2 linked regions of the Cupriavidus taiwanensis LMG 19424 genome follow. The protein of the gene in region 2 binds, or shares a complex with, the protein of the main gene of each other region. Links are inferred from orthologs where the notes say so. Each region holds a gene or a part of one and is shown on either strand. Other genes may lie near its edges.

The links.
Region 1: the proteins of RALTA_RS04775 (region 2) and RALTA_RS06890 are in contact, whole or in part, in a cryo-EM structure (PDB 9GE8), measured with the Escherichia coli proteins. The link is inferred for Cupriavidus taiwanensis LMG 19424 from one-to-one orthologs.

What each region holds. Positions count from the first base shown.
Region 1 is NC_010528.1:1,487,799-1,499,020, forward strand. The notes cover bases 4,047-6,994. They hold RALTA_RS06890 (arylesterase), read right to left. Parts: upstream 5,884-6,994; coding sequence 5,209-5,883; downstream 4,047-5,208. Other genes in these bases: RALTA_RS06885 (SurA N-terminal domain-containing protein), read left to right, coding at 4,047-4,559; RALTA_RS06895 (ABC transporter ATP-binding protein), read left to right, coding at 5,882-6,580; pgi (glucose-6-phosphate isomerase), read right to left, coding at 6,589-6,994. Also shown: RALTA_RS06870 (ABC transporter substrate-binding protein), read right to left, coding at 1-849; RALTA_RS06875 (LacI family DNA-binding transcriptional regulator), read right to left, coding at 933-2,018; more of RALTA_RS06885, read left to right, coding at 2,625-4,046; more of pgi, read right to left, coding at 6,995-8,232; RALTA_RS06905 (bifunctional ADP-dependent NAD(P)H-hydrate dehydratase/NAD(P)H-hydrate epimerase), read right to left, coding at 8,461-10,050; RALTA_RS06910 (D-amino acid dehydrogenase), read right to left, coding at 10,058-11,222. UniProt on the Escherichia coli protein: TesA is a multifunctional esterase that can act as a thioesterase, lysophospholipase and protease.
Region 2 is NC_010528.1:1,026,894-1,038,296, reverse strand. The notes cover bases 5,170-8,298. They hold RALTA_RS04775 (ABC transporter permease), read right to left. Parts: upstream 7,986-8,298; coding sequence 5,370-7,985; downstream 5,170-5,369. Other genes in these bases: RALTA_RS04770 (DUF4126 domain-containing protein), read right to left, coding at 8,068-8,298; RALTA_RS04780 (group II truncated hemoglobin), read right to left, coding at 5,170-5,334. Outside these bases: RALTA_RS04815 (esterase/lipase family protein), read left to right, coding at 1-123; RALTA_RS04810 (UDP-2,3-diacylglucosamine diphosphatase), read left to right, coding at 242-1,219; RALTA_RS04805 (glycosyltransferase family 4 protein), read left to right, coding at 1,304-2,443; RALTA_RS04800 (diacylglycerol kinase), read left to right, coding at 2,370-2,855; RALTA_RS04795 (TetR/AcrR family transcriptional regulator), read left to right, coding at 2,976-3,677; RALTA_RS04790 (LOG family protein), read left to right, coding at 3,674-4,258; RALTA_RS04785 (DUF924 family protein), read right to left, coding at 4,278-4,874; more of RALTA_RS04780, read right to left, coding at 4,918-5,169; more of RALTA_RS04770, read right to left, coding at 8,299-8,667; RALTA_RS04765 (substrate-binding domain-containing protein), read right to left, coding at 8,770-9,867; RALTA_RS04760 (substrate-binding domain-containing protein), read left to right, coding at 10,013-10,834; RALTA_RS04755 (LysR substrate-binding domain-containing protein), read right to left, coding at 10,856-11,403.

The sequences.
Region 1 (11,222 bases), 460 kb from region 2 along the record:
CTGGCCGGCATCGGACAGCACGAAGTCCAGCACCTTGCGGGCTTCCGCAGGGTGCGGCGCCTTGTTGACCATGCTCATGACGTAGGGCACCACCAGCGAGCCCTCCCGGGGAATGACGAAGGCAACGTTGGCGCGATCCTTGTAGCGCGCGCGATAGGCGTTGAAGTCGTAGTCCAGCAGGATCGGGATTTCACCGGACAGCACGCGCGCGTACGCGGTCTGCTTCGGCACGATGGGCTGGTTCTTCTGCAGGTCCTTGAAGAACTTGAGGGCCGGGCCGAAGTTATCCAGCGAGCCGCCCAGCGCCTGGTTGATCGCCACCGCGCCCACATAGCCGACAAAGGCGCTGGCCGGGTCGAGATAGCCGACCATGCCCTTGTATTCGGGCTTCTGCAGGTCGGCCCATGACTGCGGCACCGGTTTGCCGCGCAACGCGTCGACATTGACCATCAGGCCCAGCGTGCCCGAATGGATGGCAAACCAGTGGCCCTGCGGGTCCTTCAGGCCGTCGGGGATGTCATTCCAGTTGGCAGGCTTATAGGGTGCCGTCACGCCTTCCTTCTGGGCCTGGATGCCGAACGTCACGCCGTAATACACCACGTCGGCCACCGGATTGGCCCTTTCCGCCACGATCTGGGCCAGCGACTGGCCCGAGTTCTTGTTGTCGTGCGGCACCGTGACGCCGGTCTTTTCCTTGATCGCGCGGATCTGCGCTGCCCAGTCCGCCCATTCCGGCGGGCAGTTGTAGCAGATTGCCGTTTGCGCGGCCGCGGCGTGGCTGAATACGACCGCGCCAACCGTGGGCAGCAGCCAGCGCAAGCGGCGCAGCCAGGACGAAGTCGATTGCATGATGCACTCCTTTTCTAGATATGACGGTGTGGGAAAACGGCGTAGGACGAGGCGATATCGGCGCTGCTTCGGTTGCTGTGCCGCTAAGCCGGCGGCCCCACGGTAGCGCCTTCGCGCAGCGCGTGCGGCAGCAGCGTCGCGCGGGGCAAGCGGGGGGCAGGCGCGGCCCCGGCGCTGGCGGGCGCGAGCCGTGCCAGCAGGCAGCCCAGCGCACGGGCACCGATCTCGTTGTTGGGCTGCGCCACGGTGGACAGCGGCGGTTCCAGCAACTGGCCGAGTTCGATGCCGTCGTAGCCGAGCACGGATACATCGCCGGGCACGGACAGCCCCAGGCGCTTCAGGATCGAAATCACGCCGATCGCCAGCATGTCGTTGGTGCAAAACAGCGCGGTGGGCGCGGATGGCGCTGTGACGAATTGCCGGATGCGCTCGACCTCCGCCGGCGTGTGCGTCGGCGTATGCGCTGGCAGGGACAGCGGCGGCAAGGGCTGCAGGCCATGCGCGCGCATCGCGTCCTGGTAACCCATGTGGCGCTGCCTGGCGCGGTCCGACGCGACGAAGGCGCCCGACACCACCGAGATGCGCCGATGCCCGGCAGCGATCAGCGTCTCGACGCCGGCGCGCGCGCTGACGCGGTTGTCCACCGATACCGAATAGCGTTTGCCCCGGCGCGCTGCCTGGTTGTACGCCAGGACATAGGGCACGCCTTCGGCATCCAGCTGTTCCAGCACCGCGCTGCGGGCGGCATCGGCCACCGTCAGCACCATGCCGTCGACGCGGTGACGCAGCAGATATTCAATCCGCTCGCGTTCGCGGGCCGGGTCGTAGCGGCTGGTCACCAGCATCAGCGAATAGCCTTGGGCCAGCGCCGCCTCCTCGATGCCGCGCCAGCATTCGGCAAACACGGCATTCTCGAGCGTCGGCAGCATGACCCCCACGATGCGCGAGCGCTGGGCCCGGAGCTTGGCACCCAGCAGGTTGGGGCGGAAGCCAAGCTCGCCCGCCGCCTGCAATACGCGCCCGGCGGTATCCTGGCGGACCATCTCCGGATTGCTGAACACGCGCGAGGCGGTCGCCAGCGACACGCCCGCGGCCCTGGCGACATTCACCAGAGTCGCGCCATTGGATGGCGCGGGCGGAGCGGCGAGGGCGGTGGCATTGCGGGGCATTAGGCAGGAATCGGGATCAGTGCAGGAGTTGGTGCCTGAAGTTTGTGCGGAAGAAAATGAAAACGTTTTCATTCAAGCCGCAAAAAAACGGGTGTCAAGGACAACCGTTGGTGCGGTGCGCCGCAAAACCGCCGGCGGGGCCATGCGAGTGGCGCGGAAGGCCGAACGAGGGCGATTGTGCGGGGCGCAAGTGACAGCGGGATGACACTAGTCACGAGGGACCAGCCACGGATCCTTCGCGTGATTGGCTGCAGCTAAGGTGATGGAGGCCCGCTTCGAGACCAAATTTAAACGTGTCCCCGTCTTGCGCTGGTACGGGAACATGCGCTATAGTTCGGCCTCTTTGCTGCGGCGCAGGTACGAAAGCAGGCTGCAGCAGGCACCGACACAGGAGTGGTAGTTCAGTCGGTTAGAATACCGGCCTGTCACGCCGGGGGTCGCGGGTTCGAGTCCCGTCCACTCCGCCAGTACCAAGAAGCGCCCGCAATCGCGGGCGTTTTTCATTTGTGGCTCATGTTCGCCACCCTGCACAAAGGGCGCTTGCCCGCCGGCTCCTGATAGAATCGTGGAGTTTGTCTTTCGTGCCAATCCACTACCCGAATCCGCATGCTTGATTTCGTACGCAACAACCGGCGCCTGATGCTCTTGCTGCTGCTGGTGCTTGTTTTCCCGTCGTTCGTGTTCTTCGGCGTGGAAAGCTATTCGCGCTTCATGGACAGCTCGCACGATGCCGCCAAGGTCGACGGCCGGGCCATCAGCGTGCAGGAGGTCGACAACGTCGTGCGCGACCAGAGCGAGCGCGCGCGCCAGATCCTGGGCGCCAACTATGATCCGCGCCAGTTCGAGGGTCCCGAGGCACGCAAGGCCGTGCTCGAGCAGCTGATCCAGCAACGCGTGATGGCCAATGCGGTGGCCAGCGAACACCTGACGGTGTCGGATGCCAAGCTGCTCGAAGAAATCAGCAGCCTGCCGGCGATCGCGCAGCTGCCGCGGGGCAAGGACGGCAAGATCGACGATAAGGCCTACCTGCAGCTGCTGCAGTCGCAGGGCATGACGCCCGAACAGTTCGATGCGCGCATGCGCTTCGAGCTGGCCATGCAGCAGCTGGGCGCATCGGTTGCCGCGACGGCGTTCGTGCCGAAGTCGCTGATCGAGCGACTGATGGCGGCGCGCGACCAGCAGCGCGACGTGCAGGCGCTGCTGTTCAAGCCGGCCGGCTACACCGCCAAGGTCCAGCCCGATGCCGCCGCGCTGAAGGCTTACTATGACAGCCACCAGCAGGACTTCTCGGTGCCGGAGCAGGCCAAGGTGGAATACCTGGTGCTGTCGGGCGAGGCCCTGGCGGCGTCGCAGGCGGTGACGCCGGAAGAGCTGAAGTCGTACTACGAAAGCAATATCGCGCGCTTCCGCGTCGACGAGCAGCGCCGCGCCAGCCATATCCTGATCAGCGCGCCGAAGGATGCGCCGGCCGCGCAGCGCCAGGCCGCCAAGGACAAGGCCACCAAGCTGCTGGAAGAGGTGCGCAAGCATCCGGACACCTTCGCCGACGTGGCGCGCAAGAACTCGCAAGACCCGGGCTCGGCCGAGAAGGGCGGCGACCTTGGCTTCATGGGCCGCGGCGCGCTGGTCAAGCCGTTCGAGGACGCCATGTACGCGCTCAAGGAAGGCCAGATCAGCGACGTGGTCGAAACCGACTTCGGCTACCACATCATCAAGCTGACCGGCACCAAGCCCGCGGAAACGCGGCCGCTGGAGGCCGTGCGCACCGAGCTGGAAGCCGAACTGCGCAAGCAGTTCGCCGACAAGAAGTTTGCCGAGCAGGCCGATGCCTTCGGCAATACCGTCTACGAGCAGGCCGACAGCCTCAAGCCCGCCGCCGACAAGTTCAAGCTGACCATCCAGACCGCCGACAAGGTCACGCGCCAGCCGAATCCGGCGCTGGGCGCGCAGAGCCCGCTGAACAACGAGAAGCTTCTCAAGGCGCTGTTCAGCGACGACGCCATCAAGAACAAGCGCAACACCGAAGCCGTGCAGGTTGCGCCGAACACGCTGGTGGCCGCCCGCATCGTCGCGTACCGCCCGGCGACCGTGCGCAAGTTCGAGGAAGTCGAAGCCCAGGTGCGCGAAGGCTATATCGCGCAGCAGGCCGCGGCGCTGGCGCGCAAGGATGGCGAGGCCCGCCTGGCCGCGCTGAAGCAGGCCGACAGCGCCGAGGGCTTTGGCCCGGTGCAGACGGTATCGCGCACCAAGGCCGACGGCATGACGCCGCAGGCAGTGGAAGCCGTAATGCGCGCCGATGCCGCCAAGCTGCCGGCGCTGGTGGGTGTGGACCTGGGTGCGCAGGGCTACGCGGTCTATCGCATCACCAAGGTCAGCCAGCCGGCACAGGCCAATCCGGCCCAGCGCCAGGCCGCGGCACAGCAACTGGCGCAGCTGGCCGGCCAGAGCGACCTGCAGGCCTTCTATGAAAGCCTGAAGGCCCGCGCCAAGGTCAAGATGCTGGCCCCCGCAGGCGCGACGCAAGGGCAAGGCGCCGAGTAATCCGCGCCGCCCCGCGCCACGCCGGGCACGCCGGAAACAAGAACCCCTGCCAATGTGGCAGGGGTTTTTTTGTGGTTAATCGCCGCATTGCAAGGGATGATGAGTGCGCGGGATTGTTGCTTGACTTCGTCGATGCGCCGGCCCTCTCCCCCGCCCCTCTCCCGCAAGCGGGAGAGGGGAGAAAACCAGCTGGAGGCGAAAATCCTTTGGGCTCGCCCGCGACAACGCGTGCGAGCGCAGCGACGCACTCCGTGCCAGTGCGCAAGGCCTGAGATAGGGAGCGCGCGCAGCGCAGCCGAAGGCGTCCCACCAATAACGTGATAGGCAGGCTGCCACCGACCTAAAGTCGGGTTCGTCCATCCGCCCCCGAACGCCAGGCACCTCCCGGTAGCGTCAGCAGGGTCGAACCACCACCATCACGACCGCAAGTCACCACCGCCAGAACCACCAACACCGCCTTGGCCAGCCGCCCAGGCGACGCGCTCTTTGCCTCCTTTCTGTCGCTCGGACAGAAAGGAGGTCGCCGGCTACGCCGGCGAAACAGCAGCGCCCGCCAAGCACAAAGCCGCACCCACCAAGCACGACCAACAAACAATCCGCATCACCCCAAAGGTTCAACGAGCCACTGCCCCGAATAACCCATTTATAGTCACTTCCCAACGCCGCGCTTGAGCAGCGGCTTGAGCTGCGGCCACACCGTATCCAGCAACGCCGGCTGTGCCGCGGCAGTCGGGTGAATACGGTCCGGCTGGAACCAATCCTGCCGCGCAATCACCTGGTCGAGGAAGAACGGCACCAGCCGCACCTTGTATTCCCCCGCCAGCCTGGGATACAGCGACACGAACTTCTCGGTGTAGTCCTGGCCATAGTTAGGCGGGATGCGCATGCCGATCAGCAATACGCTCGCGCCGGCCTTCTGCGCCGTGGTGACAATGTTGCGCAGGTTGGCCTCGGTGGTGTGCAGCGGCAAGCCGCGCAGCGCATCGTTGGCGCCCAGTTCGATCACCACGATGGCCGGACGGTGCCGCGACAGCAGGTCGGGCAGGCGGGTCTTGCCGCCGATGGTGGTCTCGCCGCTGATGCTGGCATTGACGACGCTATAATCGAACCGCTCCTGCCGCAGCCGGTCCTGCAGCAGCGTGACCCAGCCCGCGCCGCGCGCGATGCCGTATTCGGCCGACAAGCTGTCGCCCAGCACCAGCAACGCCGGGGCGGTGGCCTGGGCCGCGGGCTTTGCCTGGGCCTGGGCCGCGACCGGAATCGCCAGCGCCATGCCGGCTGCCAGCAGCAGCCTGCGCCTTTTCCCTCGGATCCCTATATCCATGTCTTCTTCCATTCTTGCAGTCGAATCCCTTGGAAAGACCGTAGCCGACACGACTGGTTCGCTGACGATTTTGCACGACGTGACCTTTTCCGTCACGCCGGGCGAAACGCTCGCCATCGTGGGCGCGTCCGGATCCGGCAAGTCGACGCTGCTGGGGCTGCTGGCCGGCCTGGACCTGCCCAGCGCCGGCACGGTGCGGCTGCACGGCCAGGACCTGTACGCGCTGGACGAGGACCAGCGTGCCGCGGTGCGCGGCCGGCATGTCGGCTTTGTGTTCCAGTCGTTCCAGCTGGTGGGCCACCTGACCGCGCTGGAGAATGTGATGCTGCCGCTGGAGCTGCGTGGCGAAACAGCGCAAGTGCGCGAGCGCGCCGTCGACATGCTGCAGCGCGTGGGCCTGGGCGCGCGCCTGGGCCACTACCCGCGCACGCTGTCGGGTGGCGAGCAGCAGCGCGTGGCACTGGCGCGGGCCTTCGTGGCGCGCCCCGACATCCTGTTTGCCGATGAACCGACCGGCAGCCTCGATACCGCCACCGGCGAAGCGGTGATTGCGCTGATGTTCGAACTGAACCGCGACGCCGGCTCCACGCTGGTGCTGGTCACCCACGACCGCTCGGTGGCGTCGCGCTGCGGGCGCGTGCTGACCATCGACGCCGGTCGCGTGGCCAGCGACGAATGGATCGGCGCCGAGGTCTGATCTGACGGCTAGCTGGCCGCGCCCGCCTTCAGCACCGCGCGGGCACGCGCGATCAGCGCGGCGGTGGAGGCATCGTGCTGGCCGGTGGCCGTGCCGGTCAGTTCGGCCTCGATCGGGCGCGCCAGGATCTTGCCGAGCTCAACGCCCCACTGGTCGAACGAGTTGATCCGCCACACCACGCCCTGCACGAAGGTGCGGTGCTCGTACAACGCAATCAGTGCGCCCAGCACATTGGGCGTCAGGTCCTCCATCAGCAGCGTGTTGCTGGGGCGGTTGCCGTCGAACACCATATGCGCAATGCGCACCTCGTCCTTCAGGCCGCTGGCGCGCAGCTCGTCGGCGCTGCGCCCGCGCATCAGCGCCTCGGCCTGCGCGAAGCAATTGGCCAGCAGCTTGGCGTGATGGCCGGGCAGGCGGCGCGGCGGCACCAGCGGCGCGACAAAATCCACCGGCACCACCTGCGAGCCCTGGTGGATCTGCTGGAAGTAGGCGTGCTGGCCGTTGGTGCCGGCCGTGCCCCACACCACCGGCGAGGTATGCGTGCGGATGCGCTGCCCATCGAGCTGCACGGACTTGCCGTTGCTTTCCATCTCCAGCTGCTGCAGGAAGGCGGGAAACAGCTCCAGCGAGGTCGAGTAGGGCGCCATGCAGCTGGTCGGCAGGTTCCAGAAATTGCGGTACCAGACCCCCAGCATGCCGAGGATCACCGGCATGTTGCGCTCCAGCGGCGCGGTGCGGAAATGCTCGTCCATCGCGTGCCCGCCGGCGAGCAGGTCGGAAAAGGCATCGAAGCCGACCGCCAGCGTGATCGACAGGCCGACCGACGACCACAGCGAAAAACGCCCGCCGATCCAGTCCCAGAACTCGAACATATTGGCCGGGTCGATGCCGAATTCGCGCACCGCCTCGGTATTGGTCGAGACCGCGACGAAATGCTTGGCCAGGTCCTGCTCGGCCACGCCGCTGGCGACAAACCAGGCGCGCGCGCTGCGCGCGTTGGCCATGGTCTCGAGCGTGGTGAAGGTCTTGGAGCAGACGATCACCAGGGTCCGCTGCGGGTCCAGCCGCACCAGGGTCTCGGCCAGGTCGGTGCCGTCGACGTTGGAGACGAAGTGCATGCGCGGCGCGGCATGGCCGTCGGCATCGGCCAGGTGCGACAGTGCGCGGCACACCATGCGCGGTCCCAGGTCGGAGCCGCCGATGCCGATATTGATGACATCGGTGATGCGCTCGCCGGTCGCGCCCTTCCAGGCGCCGCTGCGCACCCGTGCGGAGAAGTCGCGCATGCGTGCCAGCACCTGATGGATGGCCGGCACGACCGCTTCGCCATCGACCTTGAAGGCGGCGCCGGCGGGCGCGCGCAGCGCCACGTGCAGGACCGCGCGGTCTTCGGTGGTGTTGATATGCTCGCCCGCGAACATCGCATCGCGGCGCCGCGTGACGCCGGCCTCTGCCGCCAGCTGCATCAGCAGGCTCATGGTTTGCGGCGTGATGCGGTTCTTCGAGTAATCCAGATAGAGGCCAGCGGCTTCCAGCGAGCATTGTGCGACGCGCTGTGCGCCTTCGCGATCGAACCAGTCGCGCATCTGGGCGTCGCGAAGGGTGTCATGGTGCCGCAGCAGGGCATTCCAGGCGTGAAGGTCAGTGGGCATGCAGGACTAGCGTGCAGGACTAGCGGGGTTGCGGGGGCGCGAGCCGCGTGACGTTGCCGGCTTGCAAGACGGAGCGGTAAGTATATCGCCGCCATCGCGGCATCGGGCCTCGCGGCGGCGCCATATCGTTACCACTTGCAACATAACAGCCGCGGCACCGCACGGGTATCGGTCGTTGTCTGACGGCAGGTGCGGCCCGCGCCGCCGGTATGCGCGCGAACGCGCGCTTCACGCGTTCGCCGCGCTCAGCAACTGGTTGAATATGGCGCGCGCCGGCGCATACAGCTCGCTTGCCGTGACGCCTGCCGGGCCTGTGCCCTGTGCGACCAGCACATCGGCGGCACGGCCGTGGATCCACACCGCCGCCTGCGCCGCGGCCAGCGGCGCCATGCCTTGCGCCAGCAGCGCGCCCAGCATGCCGGCCAGCACGTCGCCGGTGCCGGCGCTGGCCAGCGCCGCGTTGCCGGTCGGGTTCAACGTCCAGGGGCTGCCGTCGGGAGCGGCAATCACGCTGCCCGAGCCCTTCAGCACCACCACGGCCCGCCATTGCGCGGCCAGCGCCGCCGCGGCGGCGGGCCGGTCGCGCTGGATCTCGGCCACCGGCACGCCCATCAGCCGCGCGGCTTCGAGCGGGTGCGGCGTCATCACGGTGGCCGCGCCGCGCGTGGCCAGGGTGCCGGCCAGTGCCGGGTCTGACGCCAGCAGGTTCAGCGCATCGGCATCCAGCACCAGCGGCAGCGTCGTGGCCTGCAGCAGCCGTGCGAACTGCTGGCGGGCGTTGGCATCGGTGCCCAGGCCCGGGCCGATCACCAGCGCCGACATCGACGTGTGCGCCAGCGTGTCGACCGCATGCAGCATCAGTTCCGGATGCAGCGGATCGAGCAGCGGTGCCGGCTGCGCCAGGAAGCCGATATGCACCTTGCCCGCGCCGAGCCATTGCGCGGCCCGGGCACCAAGCAGCGGCGCGCCGGTCATGCCCACGTTGCCGCCGATGACGGCGAGCGAGCCGTGCGTCCCCTTGTTGCTGGCGTGCCGGCGCCGGGGCAGCGCGGCACCGAAGAGCGCCGGGCCATTCACCAGGCCTTGCGGCGTTTCGTGCTGGAGATCGTCCAGGCCGATCGGCGCGATGTCGACCGCGCCGGCGCAGTCGCGCCCGTCGAGCGTGAGCAGGCCGGGCTTGGCGGCAATGAAGGTCAGCGTGCGCTGCGCCCGCACTGCCGGCGCGCCCGCGCCGGTGTCGGCGGACAGCCCGCTGGGAATGTCCAGCGCAAACACGGGCAGCCCGCTGCGATTGAGTTGCGCGATCCACCACGCCATGGGGCCGTCGGCGGGGCGGTTCAGGCCGATGCCCAGCAGGCCGTCGACGATCGCGGTGGTGTCGGCGGGCCAGGGCGCGTCATGCGAGGCATCCCTCTGCGCCATCGCGCGCAGCGGCACGGCCGCGGCCTGCGCCTGCTGCCATGCGGTCGCGGCATCGGCGGGCAGGCGCTGCGGATCGGCCGCCAGCCACACCTGCACCGCGCGGCCGGCACGGTGCAGCAGCGTGGCGGCGACCAGCGCATCGCCGCCGTTGTTGCCAGGACCCGCCAGGAACAACAGCGGTCCGCCGGGCGCATGGCAGGCGAGCCAGCGCGCCGCCGCGGCGCCCGCGCGCGACATCAGCGTGAAGGCCGGCAGCTGCGCCAGCGCGGCGCGCTCGATGCGGCGGATGGCGGCCACGTCGTAGAGCGGCACCGGGCGCGGTGCGGCGGCATCCAGGGCAAGCCAGCCTTCACCATGGGCGGCGGGTGTGAGGACGGTGGCGGCAGAGGGTGTCATGTCGGGCTTATCCGGACGGCCCCAGCCCGTAGCGATCCGGCAGCAGGCCTTCCATGTCGATGTCGGGGCCGCCGTGGCTGGCGCCAGCGCTGGCGGCGATCTGGTCAGCCGCAATCTTGCCTGATCCGCAGCTCATCGCCCAGCCCGTCGAACCATGGCCGAGGTTCAGGAACAGTCCGGGCACGGCGGTGGGTCCGATCAGCGGCGGGCCGTCGGGCAGCATCGGCCGCGCGCCGGCCCATTGCGTGGCCTCGTGGTAGTTGCCTGCCGCCGGAAACCAGTCGCGCGCCACCTTGACCAGCGTGTTCAGCGCGGCGGGGCGCAGGTCGAGCCGGCGCGAGCCCAGCTCCGCCGTGCCGGCCACGCGCAGCCGGTTGCCCATGCGCGTCATGGCGACCTTGTACGATTCGTCCATCAGCGCCCCCAGCGGGGCCTGCAGCTCGTCGCGGATCATTACCGTCACCGAATAGCCCTTGACCGGATACAGCGGCACGCGCAAGCCCAGCGGGCGCAGCAGTGCGGCACTGTCGGCGCCGGCGGCAAGCAGCACGCGCTCGGCGCTCAGCACCTCGGCCGCACCCTGGCCGCCGGGCTGGGACAGTTCCAGCTCCAGCTTGCCGGCGTGGCCCGGCCGGATGCGCGTCACCCTGGTGTCGAAGCGGAACGACACGCCCGCGGCCTGCGCATGCCGGTGCAGCGCGCGCACGAACATCGGGCAGTTGCCGGATTCATCCTCGGGCAGATGCAGTCCGCCGGCCAGCGGCGTGTCCGCGGCCAGGCCCGGTTCGATCTGGCGGCATTCGCCGGCGCTGACCAGCCGGTGCGGCACGTGGTTCTCGCGCAGCAGGGCGATGGCGGGGCTGGCCAGATCCAGGTCGCGCGCGGTGCGGAACAGCTGCAGGTATCCCTGCGACTGCTCGTAGTCGATGTCCAGCTCGCTGCGCAGCCGGTGCAGGCAGGCGCGGCTGTAGAACGCCAGCCGCTGCATGCGCAGCTTGTTGGCGCGGTAGCGCTCGAGCCGGCATTCGCGCAGCCAGCGCGCGATCCAGCGCCACATGGCCGGGTCGGCGGCGGGGCGGAACAGCACCGGCGCCTCGCGCGCGAAGAGCGTGCGCAGGATCTTGGCCGGCATGCCCGGCGCGGCCCAGGGCGTGACGTAGCCGGGCGCGATC
Region 2 (11,403 bases):
TGGCTCGATGGCGCCGGCCATATCGCACTGTCAGGCATCGGCCATGTGTCGCTGCTGCGCCATCCCGCCGCGGTGCGTGCGGTGCTCGACGCCCTGGCCGAACTGTCCTCGCGCGGCCGCTGAGGCGTTCGCGGCCCGTGCTGTGCCGCGGGCGCAACGATTCATGTGTCAGTCATGTTTTCGTCACGGTCGCGTCACGGCGCGCTGGCTGAATGCAGCCATCGCCGCAACCGGGACTGGCATGGTGCAAGCAATCCGATCTGCCCGCGGGTATCTGTCGAAGGCCGCGCAACTGGCGCCATGGCTGCGCCGCAGCGCTGACAGCGGCCCAGCCGCGCCAGTGACCGCCTTCATGGCGCCGGCGCTCGATGGCGCCGCGCTGGCGCCGCCGCGCGAAGCGCAGGAAACCTATCCCCCCGAGCCGCACCCGATCCAGCGCTACCGCGCCATCTGGCTGTCGGACATCCACCTGGGAACGCCCGGCTGCCAGGCCGATTACCTGCTGGATTTCCTCAAGCACAACGAATCCGACCAGCTCTACCTGGTCGGCGACATCATCGACGGCTGGCAGCTGCGCCGCGGCTGGTACTGGCCGCAAAGCCACAACGACGTGGTGCAGAAGCTGCTGCGCAAGGCGCGCAAGGGCACCGAGGTGATCTATGTCCCCGGCAACCACGACGAAGCCGCGCGCCAGTTCGACGGCATGGCCTTCGGCGACATCACCGTGCGCGAGGAGGCGATCCACGTCACCGCCACCGGACGCCGCCTGTGGGTGGTGCACGGCGACCTGTTCGACGGCGTGGTGCAGCACGCGCGCTGGCTGGCCTACCTGGGCGACTCGCTCTACACCATGATCCTGGCGCTCAACCGGCACTTCAACCGGCTGCGCGCGCGCCTGGGCTTTCCGTACTGGTCGCTGTCGCAGTACCTGAAGCACCAGGTCAAGAACGCGGTGAACTACATCGGCGCGTTCGAGAGCGCGATGGTGGACGAGGCACGCCGCCGCGGCTGCGACGGCGTAGTTTGCGGCCACATCCACAAGGCCGAGATCCGCGAGGTCAACGGCCAGCTCTACTGCAACGACGGCGACTGGGTCGAAAGCCTGTCGGCGCTGGTCGAAACCCTGGAAGGCGAGCTGAAGATCGTCTACTGGACCCGGCTGCTCGACGCGCCCGCGCCCGCCATGCGCCGCCGCCGCCGCGCTGCCGTGGCCGGCTGAACCGGGCCGGCCAGCTCTGTTTCGCCCGGCGCCATCTGCCTGGCGCCATCCGCATTGCCCTTCCACCGCGCCCAAGGAGGCCGCATGAAGATCCTGATCGTCACCGATGCCTGGGAACCGCAGGTCAATGGCGTGGTGCGCACGCTCAAGTCGACGCGCCGCGAACTGGAAGCGATGGGCCACACGGTCGACATGATCACGCCGCTGGAATTCCGCACGGTGCCCTGCCCGACCTATCCCGAGATCCGGCTGTCGCTGCTGCCCGGCGCGCGCGTGCGGCGGCGCATCGAGGCCTTCGGCCCGGACGCCCTGCACATCGCCACCGAAGGCCCGCTCGGGCTGGCCGCGCGCAGCCATGCGCTGCGCCACCAACTGCCCTTCACCACCGCGTACCACACGCGCTTTCCGGAATATGTGCAGGCCCGCTTCGGCATTCCGCTGGCGTGGACCTATCGTTTCCTGCGCTGGTTCCATGGCCCGGCCCAGGCCGTGATGGCGCCGACGCCGGTGGTGCTCGACGACCTGCGGCGCTACGGCATCGGCAACGCCGTGCTGTGGACACGCGGCGTGGACCTGGACGTGTTCACGCCGCAGCGCGCCAATGTGCTCAACACCGCCCACCCGATCTTCCTGTACGTCGGCCGCGTGGCGGTGGAGAAGAACGTCGAGGCGTTCCTGGCGCTGGACCTGCCCGGCTCCAAATGGGTGGTCGGCGACGGCCCGGCGCTGCCGGCGCTGCGCGCGCGCTATCCCGGCGCCAACTACCTGGGCGTGCTGAGCCAGCCCGAGCTGGCGCGGGTGTATGCTTCCGCTGATGTGTTCGTGTTCCCGAGCCGCACCGACACCTTCGGGCTGGTGCTGCTGGAAGCGCTGGCCAGCGGCTTGCCGGTGGCCGCGTATCCGGTCACGGGTCCGATCGACGTGCTGGGCGACAGCCCCGCCGGCGTGATGCACGAAGACCTGCGCGAAGCCTGCCTGGAAGCGCTGCGCATCGACCGTGCCACGGCCCGCGCCCACGCCGAGCAGTTTTCGTGGCGCGCGGCGTCCGAGCAGTTCCTGGCCCACCTGCGGCCGTTCGCGGGCGCCAGGCCGGGCCGGGGCGGCGCAGCGGCCCCATCCGCCACCCCCAAGCCTTCCGCACCGCAAACCCATGCCGAAACCGCATCCGGAACTGCCGTCCGACCCGCCAATGCAGAGGCCGCCGCCCGCCATGCAGAGCGCTGACTATTCCATCGACCAGAACCCGCACAAGGGCAACCGGGGCCTGGCGCGCGCGTGGCATGCGGCCATCAATTCGCTGTCCGGGCTGCGCTACGCGGTGCTGGAGGAAAGCGCGTTCCGCCAGGAGCTGACGCTGGTGGTAATCCTGACGCCGTGCGCCTTTCTGCTGCCGGTGACCGCGGTCGAGCGCATCCTGCTGCTGGGCACGCTGCTGGTGGTGCTGATCGTCGAGCTGCTCAACTCCAGCGTCGAAGCCGCGGTCGACCGCATCTCGCTGGAGCGGCACAGCCTGTCCAAGCGCGCCAAGGACTTCGGCAGCGCGGCGGTGATGCTGGCGCTGGTGCTGTGCGGCGGCACCTGGATGACCATTGCCGGACCGCACGTGGTGCGCTGGATACGGGCGCTGGCCGGCTGAGCGGCCCGGGCCGGCCGGCGCAGGCCGGGTGGCGCCGGCGGGATGGGGCACGGCAGGCCGATTGCTTATAATCGCTACCCTGCCCCCGACTTACCGATCGCACCGATCGCCCGGACGCCCATGGAACCGAAACCGCAAACCGGCCCCCGCCGCACCAGGGACCGCATCCTCGACGTCTCGCTGCGCCTGTTCAACGAAGTCGGCGAGCCCAACGTCACCACCACCACGATCGCGGAAGCAATGGAGATCAGCCCCGGCAATCTCTACTACCACTTCCGCAACAAGGACGACATCATCAACTCGATCTTCGTGCGCTTCGAGCAGGAGATGGAGCGCCGCCTGAAGATGCCGGACGACCACAAGGCCACGCTCGACGAAAGCTGGGGCTACCTGCAGTACATGTCCGAGTTCCTGTGGAACTACCGCTTCCTGTACCGCGACATCAACGACCTGCTGGCGCGCAACCGGATGCTGGAGACCAACTTCAAGCGCATCGTCGAGCAAAAGCAGCGTTTTGCACACGAGATCTGCCGCCAGTTCATCGAGGACGGCGAGATGGAAGCCACGCCCGAGCAGGTCGAGGCCATCTGCACCAACATGGTGGTGGTCGCCACCTACTGGCTGTCGTTCCAGTTCGTGCAGCATCCGCGCCAGTACAACGACCCCGAGCAGATCCGCGGCTACCTGCACGGTTCGAGCTACCACATCTTTTCGATCCTGGCCCCGTATCTGCGCGGCCGGGCGCGGGAGGCATTCGACCAGCTGGCGCGCGACTACGCGGCAGCCAAGGCCGCCGCCGGTGCGGCAAAGGAAGCGAAGTGAAATCCGTCTGCGTGTATTGCGGGTCCAGCCCCGGCAACCGTCCGGAATACGCCGAGGGCGCGCGACTGCTCGGCCGCGCCCTGGCCGAAGGCGGCCTGACGCTGGTGTACGGCGGTGGCAAGGTGGGCCTGATGGGCATCGTCGCCGATGCCGTGCTGGAGCATGGCGGCAGGGCCGTCGGCATCATCCCCGAAGCGCTGATGCAGAAGGAAGTCGGCCACCGCGGCCTGACCGAACTGCACGTGGTGCGCAACATGCACGAACGCAAGCAGATGATGGCCGACCGCGCCGATGCCTTTGTCGCCATGCCCGGCGGCGTGGGCACCTTCGAGGAACTGTTCGAGACCTTCACCTGGCTGCAGCTGGGCTACCACGCCAAGCCGGTGGGCCTGCTCAACCTGGCAGGCTTCTACGACGGCATGCTCGGCTTCCTGTCGCACGCGGTGCAGGAAGGCTTCCTGAAGCAGGTGCACGCCGACCTGCTGCACGTGGGCGACACGCCTGCGGGCCTGCTGACGCAACTGGCGGGCGCGCCGCGCGTGCGCGTCGACAAGTGGCAGGAGGCCCGCGACCAGACCTGAGCGCGCGCCACCTTCCGGATCAGAAGGAAGAACCCGGCTGCTGCAGGAACGCCTGTTCCTCGGCCGTACTCTGCCGGCCCAACACCGCATTGCGGTGCGGGAAGCGGCCAAAGCGCGCGATGATCGCGCGGTGCTTCTCGGCCCACTCCACCACATCGACCGCGCCGCCGCTGGCCTCGCGCAGCTGCGTCATCAGGCGCACCGCCTCGTCCTGGTCTTCCAGCGACTCCGAATGCTCGAACGGCATGTAGCAGAACATGCGGTGGTAGTCGGTCGGCAGCGCGCGGTCCATGCCAGAGGCGACGATGCGGCGGGCCAGTGCCAGCGCCTGCGCATCGGTGCCGAAGCTGCGCGGGTCGTTGCGGAACATGTTGCGCGGAAACTGGTCCAGCAGCACCACGCGCGCGCAGGCGCCCTCGGGCGTGACCGACCAGTCGTCAGGCGCCCCGTCGCAGGCGACCTGCCAGTCAGACAGGAAGTTCGCGCGAACCTGCGCATCGAACGCATCCGACTTGGTGAACCATTGCGGGCGCGCGGTATTCCAGGCGGCGGAACCGGGCTGTTCGAACCAGAAATCCAGCACACGCAGGGCGTCTTCAGGCAGTTGGGCTGTCATCGGCAGGGAAACCTCTCGAGGGAGAAACGGGAGCGTTGGCACCTCAGCGCGCCACGTTGCGCATCCAGTCGGCGGTCTGGAAGAAGGCCTGCATCAGGCGCAGCTGCAGGTCTTCGGACAGGCCGATGTCCTGCATCGCCAGCGCCATGCAGCGCATCCACTGGTCGCGCTCGCTGACGCCGATCTCGAACGGCATATGGCGCGCGCGCAGGCGCGGATGGCCGAAGCGCTCGATAAAGTGGTTGGGGCCGCCCAGCCAGCCGCACAGGAACCAGAACAGCTTGTCGCGCGAGCCGTCGAGCGACGGCGGGTGCAGCGCGCGCAGCCCCGCGAACTGCGGCTCCAGGTCCATCAGGTCGTAGAAGCGGTCGACCAGTTCGCGCACGCGCGCCTCGCCGCCCACCAGTTCAAAGGCAGTGGCCTCGGCATTGCCGGGCTTGTCGTCGGATTCAGTACTCATCACACACTCGGTCTGCGCGGCGCCGGCACGCGGGCTCAGGCATCGCGCAAGGTCGCCAGCGCCGGTTGGCGCAGCACTTCGCGCAGGCCCAGCCAGCCGCCGGCAAAAGCGCACAGCATGCCAGAAACCACGCCGACCGGCACGATCCACGCATTGAAGCGGTACGGGAAGTCGAACACGAACTGCGACAGCCCCCAGCCCACCGCGATCGCGCCGAGGCTGGCCAGCAGGCCGGCAAGGCCGCCCACCACCAGGAACTCGGCATACTGCGTCTGCCGCACCAGCGCGGCCGAAGCGCCCAGCGCCTTGAGCAGGCCGGCGTCGCGCATGCGCTCGTCGCGCGCGCCGGACAACGCTGCGTACAGCACGGTCACGCCCGCCGCCAGCGTGAAGACGAACAGGAACTCCACCGCCGCGATTACCTGGTCCAGGATGTCCTGGATCTGGCGCAGGATCATGTCGGTGTTGACCACGGTGATGTTGGGAAAGGCGGCGATCAGCCGGTTGCCCAGCGCGGCGCTGGCGGGCGGCAGGTGGAACGAGGTGATGTAGGTCTCGGGCATGCCCTGCATCGCCCGCGGCGGCAGGATCACGAAGAAGTTGACCCGCATCGAGCCCCAGTCGAGCTTGCGCAGCGAGGTCACGCGCGCCTGCACCGGCTGGCCGGCCACGTCGAAGCGCAGCGTGTCGCCGAGCCGGATGCCCAGGGTCTTGGCGATGCCCTCTTCCACCGACGCGCCGGCCTCGGCGCCGTCCGCCCCGTTCGACCAGCGTCCGGCGATCACGCGGTTGCCCTCCGGCAGCGCATCGGTATAGGACAGGTTGAACTCGCGCTCGACCAGGTTGCGCGCGCGCCCGTCCTCGAAGCTGTCGCCGCGGATGGTGCGCTCGCCGATATGGGTCAGGCGCCCGCGCACCATGGGGTAAAGCAGGTCGGTGATGCCCGCGTTGGCCAGCATCTGGCGCAGCGGCTCGCGCTGGTCCGGCTGGATATTGATGATGAAGCGGTTGGGCGCGTCGGCCGGCGTGGCGTTGCGCCAGGAATCGACCAGGTCGTTGCGGGTCATGCCGAGCAGCAGCAGCGCCATCAGCCCCACCGCCAGCGCCACGGTCTGCAGCACCGTCACCGCGCGGCGGCGCTCCAGCACCGCCAGCGCAAAGCGCCACCCCATCGCCGCGCGCCCGCGCAGGCGTCCGCGCAGCAGCCGCGACAGCAGCGTCAGCAGGCCCAGCGCCAGCACGCCGAACACCACCCCCGCGGCGATAAAGCCGCCCGCGGTGGTCAGGCCCAGCCGCAGGTCGCGCGCGGCCACCAGCAGCAGCGCGACAAAGGCCCCCAGGCCCAGCGCGTAGGCCACCCACGCCGATACCGGCGGCAGCCCGATATCGCGCCGCAACACCCGCAACGGCGCGACCCGCGTCAGCGCGAGCAGCGGCGGCAGCGCAAACCCGGCCAGCAGCACCAGCCCGGCCAGCACGCCCACCAGCGCCGGCAGCAGCGACGGCTGCGGCAGCGACACCTTGAGCAGCCCCCCCAGCGACAGCAGCAGGCCATAGTGCGCCAGGTAGCCGAGCAGCACGCCGGCGAGCGCGCCGGCCGCACCGACCAGCAGGAATTCCAGCCCGAATGCCCGCAGGATCTGCCCGCGCGACAGACCCAGGCACTTGTAGACCGCGCAGGCATCGGTGTGGCGCTGCATATAGCGGCGCGCCGACATCGCGATCGCCACCGCGGCGATCATCGACGACAGCACCGCCACCAGCGACAGGAAGCGCTCGGCGCGGTCCAGCGTGGCGCGCATCTGCGGCTGGCCCGATTCCAGCGACTCCACCCGCGTATTGCGCAGCTTGCGGCGTTCGATCTCGTCCCGCGCCCATTTCTGGAAGGCCGCGCCGGCGGCGTCGGGTCCGGCCACCAGCAGCCGGTAGGTAACGCGGCTGCCCCAGCCGATCAGACCGGTGCCGTCCAGGTCCGACAGCGGCATCAGCACGCGCGGCGCGAAGTTCATGAAGCCGGTGCCGCGATCGAGCTCCTGCGTGATGATGCGGTCGATGCGGAAGCTGCGGCTGCCCAGCCGCAGGCTGTCGCCCACCGCGACGCCCAGCGCGCCCAGCAGCGCCTCGTCGACCCATACCGTGCCCGGCGCGGGAATGCCGTCGGCGGGCGCGTCCGGCCCGCCCGGCGCGCCGGTCACCTTGAGCCGGCCGCGCAGCGGATAGCCGTCGGTCACGGCCTTGAGCGCGGCCAGCTGGCTGGGCGGCTCGGCGCCGGCCTGGCCCTTGCCCTCGGCCGTGGCCATGCTCGGGAAGGTCACGGTCTGCGCCACCGCCAGGCCGGCGGCGCGGGCACGCTGCGCGAACGCGGCGTCGAAGGGCTGGTCGGCCACCAGCAGCACATCCGAGGCAATCATTTGCCGCGCATCGCGCTCCAGGCCCAGCCGCATGCGGTCGGCCATGAAACCCACGCTGGTCAGCGCGGCCACCGCCAGCACCAGCGCAAACAGCAGCAGGTAAAGCTCGCCCGCCAGCCAGTCGCGGCGGGCCATGCGCAGCGCCTGGCGCCAGGCGGAAAATTTGCCGCCGGTGGCGGCGTGCAGTCCGGCGGGTTGTGCGGCAGTGGCCGGGACGTCGATGGCGGACTCGGAGGGCATCGGTTGCTTGGTTCTTGGTTGCTGGCGCCGGTGCGCCTCGGGTCAGTCGGGCAAAGCAAAAGGTGGCAGAACGGCGGCGCCGCTAGCGCGGCGCGTCATGCCGGGCCCCGCCGCGCAGGCTGGCATGGAGGCGGCGCACGCCGCGCCACAACTTCGGCAGCAGCCACACCGAGCCCAGCAGGAACACCGCCAGCAGCACCAGGAACAGCACCGGCACGAAGAACGCCAGCAGCAGGCTGCCGGTGGCGGTCAGGTCCTCAGTGAATGAGGCCGTCCAGTTGGAAAACGGTTCCGGCGACACGTTGATCAGCGCGCGCGTGCCGGCCTTGACCGCATGCGCAGTGCCGGCCAGCGTGCCGCCGATCAGCCCTGCCGCCACCACCCATTGCGGATCCAGCTGGCCGAATGCGGCGGCCGCCAGGATCGCCCCCGCGGGAATGCGGATGAAGGTATGGATGCCGTCCCAGACGGTGTCGAAGGCGGGCACCTTGTCGGCGACGAACTCGGCCACGGCCAGTAGCGCAGCCACGCCGATCACCCACCACGATTCCAGCGGCTGCAGCCCGGGCGGCAGTTCCAGCCAGCCCAGCCGCGCCAGCACGCCGGCGGCCAGCACGGCCAGGTACAGGCGAAATCCGCTAGCCCAGGACATGCCCGCGGCCAGCGCGGCGGTTTCCAGCATGGCGCTCCTTGCAAGGGTCCGGCGCAGGCCGGTGCAGAGACCGGCGCGCCCTCGCAGGGAGTGTAATACGGACCGGCCCGACCGGTCCGGGACCGCCGTGGCTCAGCTGCCCTCCTTGCCGTCCGGGCCGAACCACGGCAGCGCCTCCTGCGGGGTCAGGATGCCCGCCGGCTCGGCCATGGCATAGCCGGGCAGCGCCTCGATGCGCCGGGCAAAGGCCGGATCGGCCAGCAAGGCCAGCAGCGCGGCCATCCAGCCGGCGGTCTGGTCGTTCTTGCGCAGCGCCAGGTAATAGGCCTCGCGCGTCAGCGGCACAAAAGCCAGGCCGTGGGCCTCGGCGTTCATGCGCAGCCCGAAACCGGCCTGGGCGCGGCCGCTATGCACGGCTTCCGCCACTTTTTCATTGCTGAACTCGGTCTCGTCGTAGCCGTTGATCAGGTCGGGATACAGGCCCTCTGCCGCCAGCAGCTGGTCGAACAGCATGCGCGTGCCCGAACTGCGCTGCCGGTTGACGAAGCGGGCCTGGCTGCGCGCCAGGGCGCGCAGGTCGTGCACCTCACGCGCCAGCTCCGGCGCCAGGATCAGCCCCTGCTCGCGCCACGCCAGCCGCAGCAGCCGCACCGCGCCGGGCCGCAGCCACTTGCGCAAGGTCACATGCGCCACCGAGCCCGCGGTCTGCACCGGCGAGACATAGAAGCCGGCCAGCTCCGACTGCCGCTCCTGCAGGCAGATCAGCCCTTCCACGCTGCCGCAGAACACCGTGTCGAGCCGCAGCGGGCTGCCGGCCGTGCCCAGCGCGGCCGCCAGCACCTCCACCGCCGGATCATGGCTGCCGGTGAAATGCACGCACGACTGCGGCTGCTGGGCGTCGTCCAGGTCGGCGATGAACTCCGCCATGGCGCGCTGCACCGCCGGCTCGATCGATTCGCGCAGGCGCAGTTCGGCGCGCAGCAGGCGCTCGCCGAAGCGCGTCAGCGAGGCGCCGCGCCCGCGCTCCATATCCAGCATGCTGCGGCCGAGCATTTCTTCCCACGACCGCATCACGCCCCAGGCGTGGCGGTACGACAACCCGATCTCGCGCGCGGCGCGGTGCAGCGACCCGGTTTCGCGCACGGCCTTGAGCAGCTGGAACACCTTGGCGTTGGCGCGCGGATTGTCGTCCGGGGCGATCACCGGAAACAGGTCGAAGCGGAAGCTCATAGGTTCTCCGCTACATATTTACATGCCGATCTGGGCTGGATCACAATGAATACCCCTTTTCTTATGTTGTTTTGGCGCATTCTCGCTGAGACTGGAAGGCAAAATCAATTATGTCTGCAAGAACATAACATCGAGGAGATTGCCAATGCCCCGCCATACCCTGCCCTGGCGCCGACTCGTCGCGCCGCTGCTCTGCGTCGGCATTCTGTCGGCCGCGCATGCCGGCGAGATCAGGCTCGCCACCACCACCAGCACCGAGAACTCCGGCCTGCTGAAGCACCTGCTGCCGCGCTTCGAGCAGAAGTCGGGCGTCACGGTGAAAGTCATCGCCGTGGGCTCGGGCAAGGCCATGAAGATGGGCGAGATGGGCGATGTCGACGTGCTGCTGGTGCACGCGCGCAAGATGGAAGACGCGTTCGTCGCCGCCGGCTACGGCGTCAACCGGCGCGACGTGATGTACAACGACTTCATCGTGGTCGGGCCGGCCAGCGACCCGGCTGGCGTCAGGGGCGGCAAGGACGTGCTGGCCGGGTTACGCAAGCTCGCCGCCAGCGGCAGCAAGTTCATCTCGCGCGGCGACAATTCCGGCACCGACGTGATGGAGAAAGACTACTGGAAGCAGCTCGGCATCGAGCCCAAGGGCCAGCCGTGGTACGTCAACGCCGGCCTGGGCATGGGCGAGGTGCTGACCATGGCGGCGCAGATGCCGGCCTATACGCTGTCCGACCGCGCCACCTACGGCGCCTACCGCGCCAGGACCGGGCTGGCGATCGCCATCGAGGGCGATCCGAAGATGTTCAATCCGTACGGCATCATCGCGGTCAACCCGGCCAGGCATCCGGGCACCCACTACAAGGATGCGATGAAGCTGGTGGAGTGGATCACGTCGAAGGAAGGGCAGGACGCGATTGCGGGGTACAAGGTGGCTGGGGAGCAGTTGTTCTTTCCCACCGCCCATGCCAAGTAGCCCCGGCGCTTCAGCACCGCTTCAGCCCGCCTCCGCCTCCAGCCTAGGCAACTGCGGCAGGTCCGCCGCCACCTCCGCGATCATGCGCCGGATCCACATCACGTCCGGCGCGGCATGGCAGCGCTCGTGCCACAGTTGGTAGAAGCGCATGCGCGGGAACGACACCGGCGACGGCACCATCCGGATCGGCAGGTATTGCGCATAGTGCGCCGCGAACTGCCGGCCAGTGGTGAAGACCATGTCGGTCTTCATCAGCACATACGGCACCAGGCCGAAATAAGGCAGCGTCACCTGGATATTGCGCTTGTAGCCCTGCTCGGCAAGCGCCTGATCGATCATGCTGCGCTGCATCGACGCATAAGGCGCCGGGGCCAGGTGCGGCATTTCCAGGTAGTGCTTGAGCGTCAGCCCCTTGCGCGCCAGCGGGTGCTGCGCGCCCAGCATGCACACCACCTCATCGTCGAACAGCGGCGAGATATGCAGGTGTTCCGGCGGCGACAGCCAGTTGCCGACCACGATATCCAGCTGCCCTTGCTCGAGGTCGTCGAGGAAGTCCGACGACGATGTCA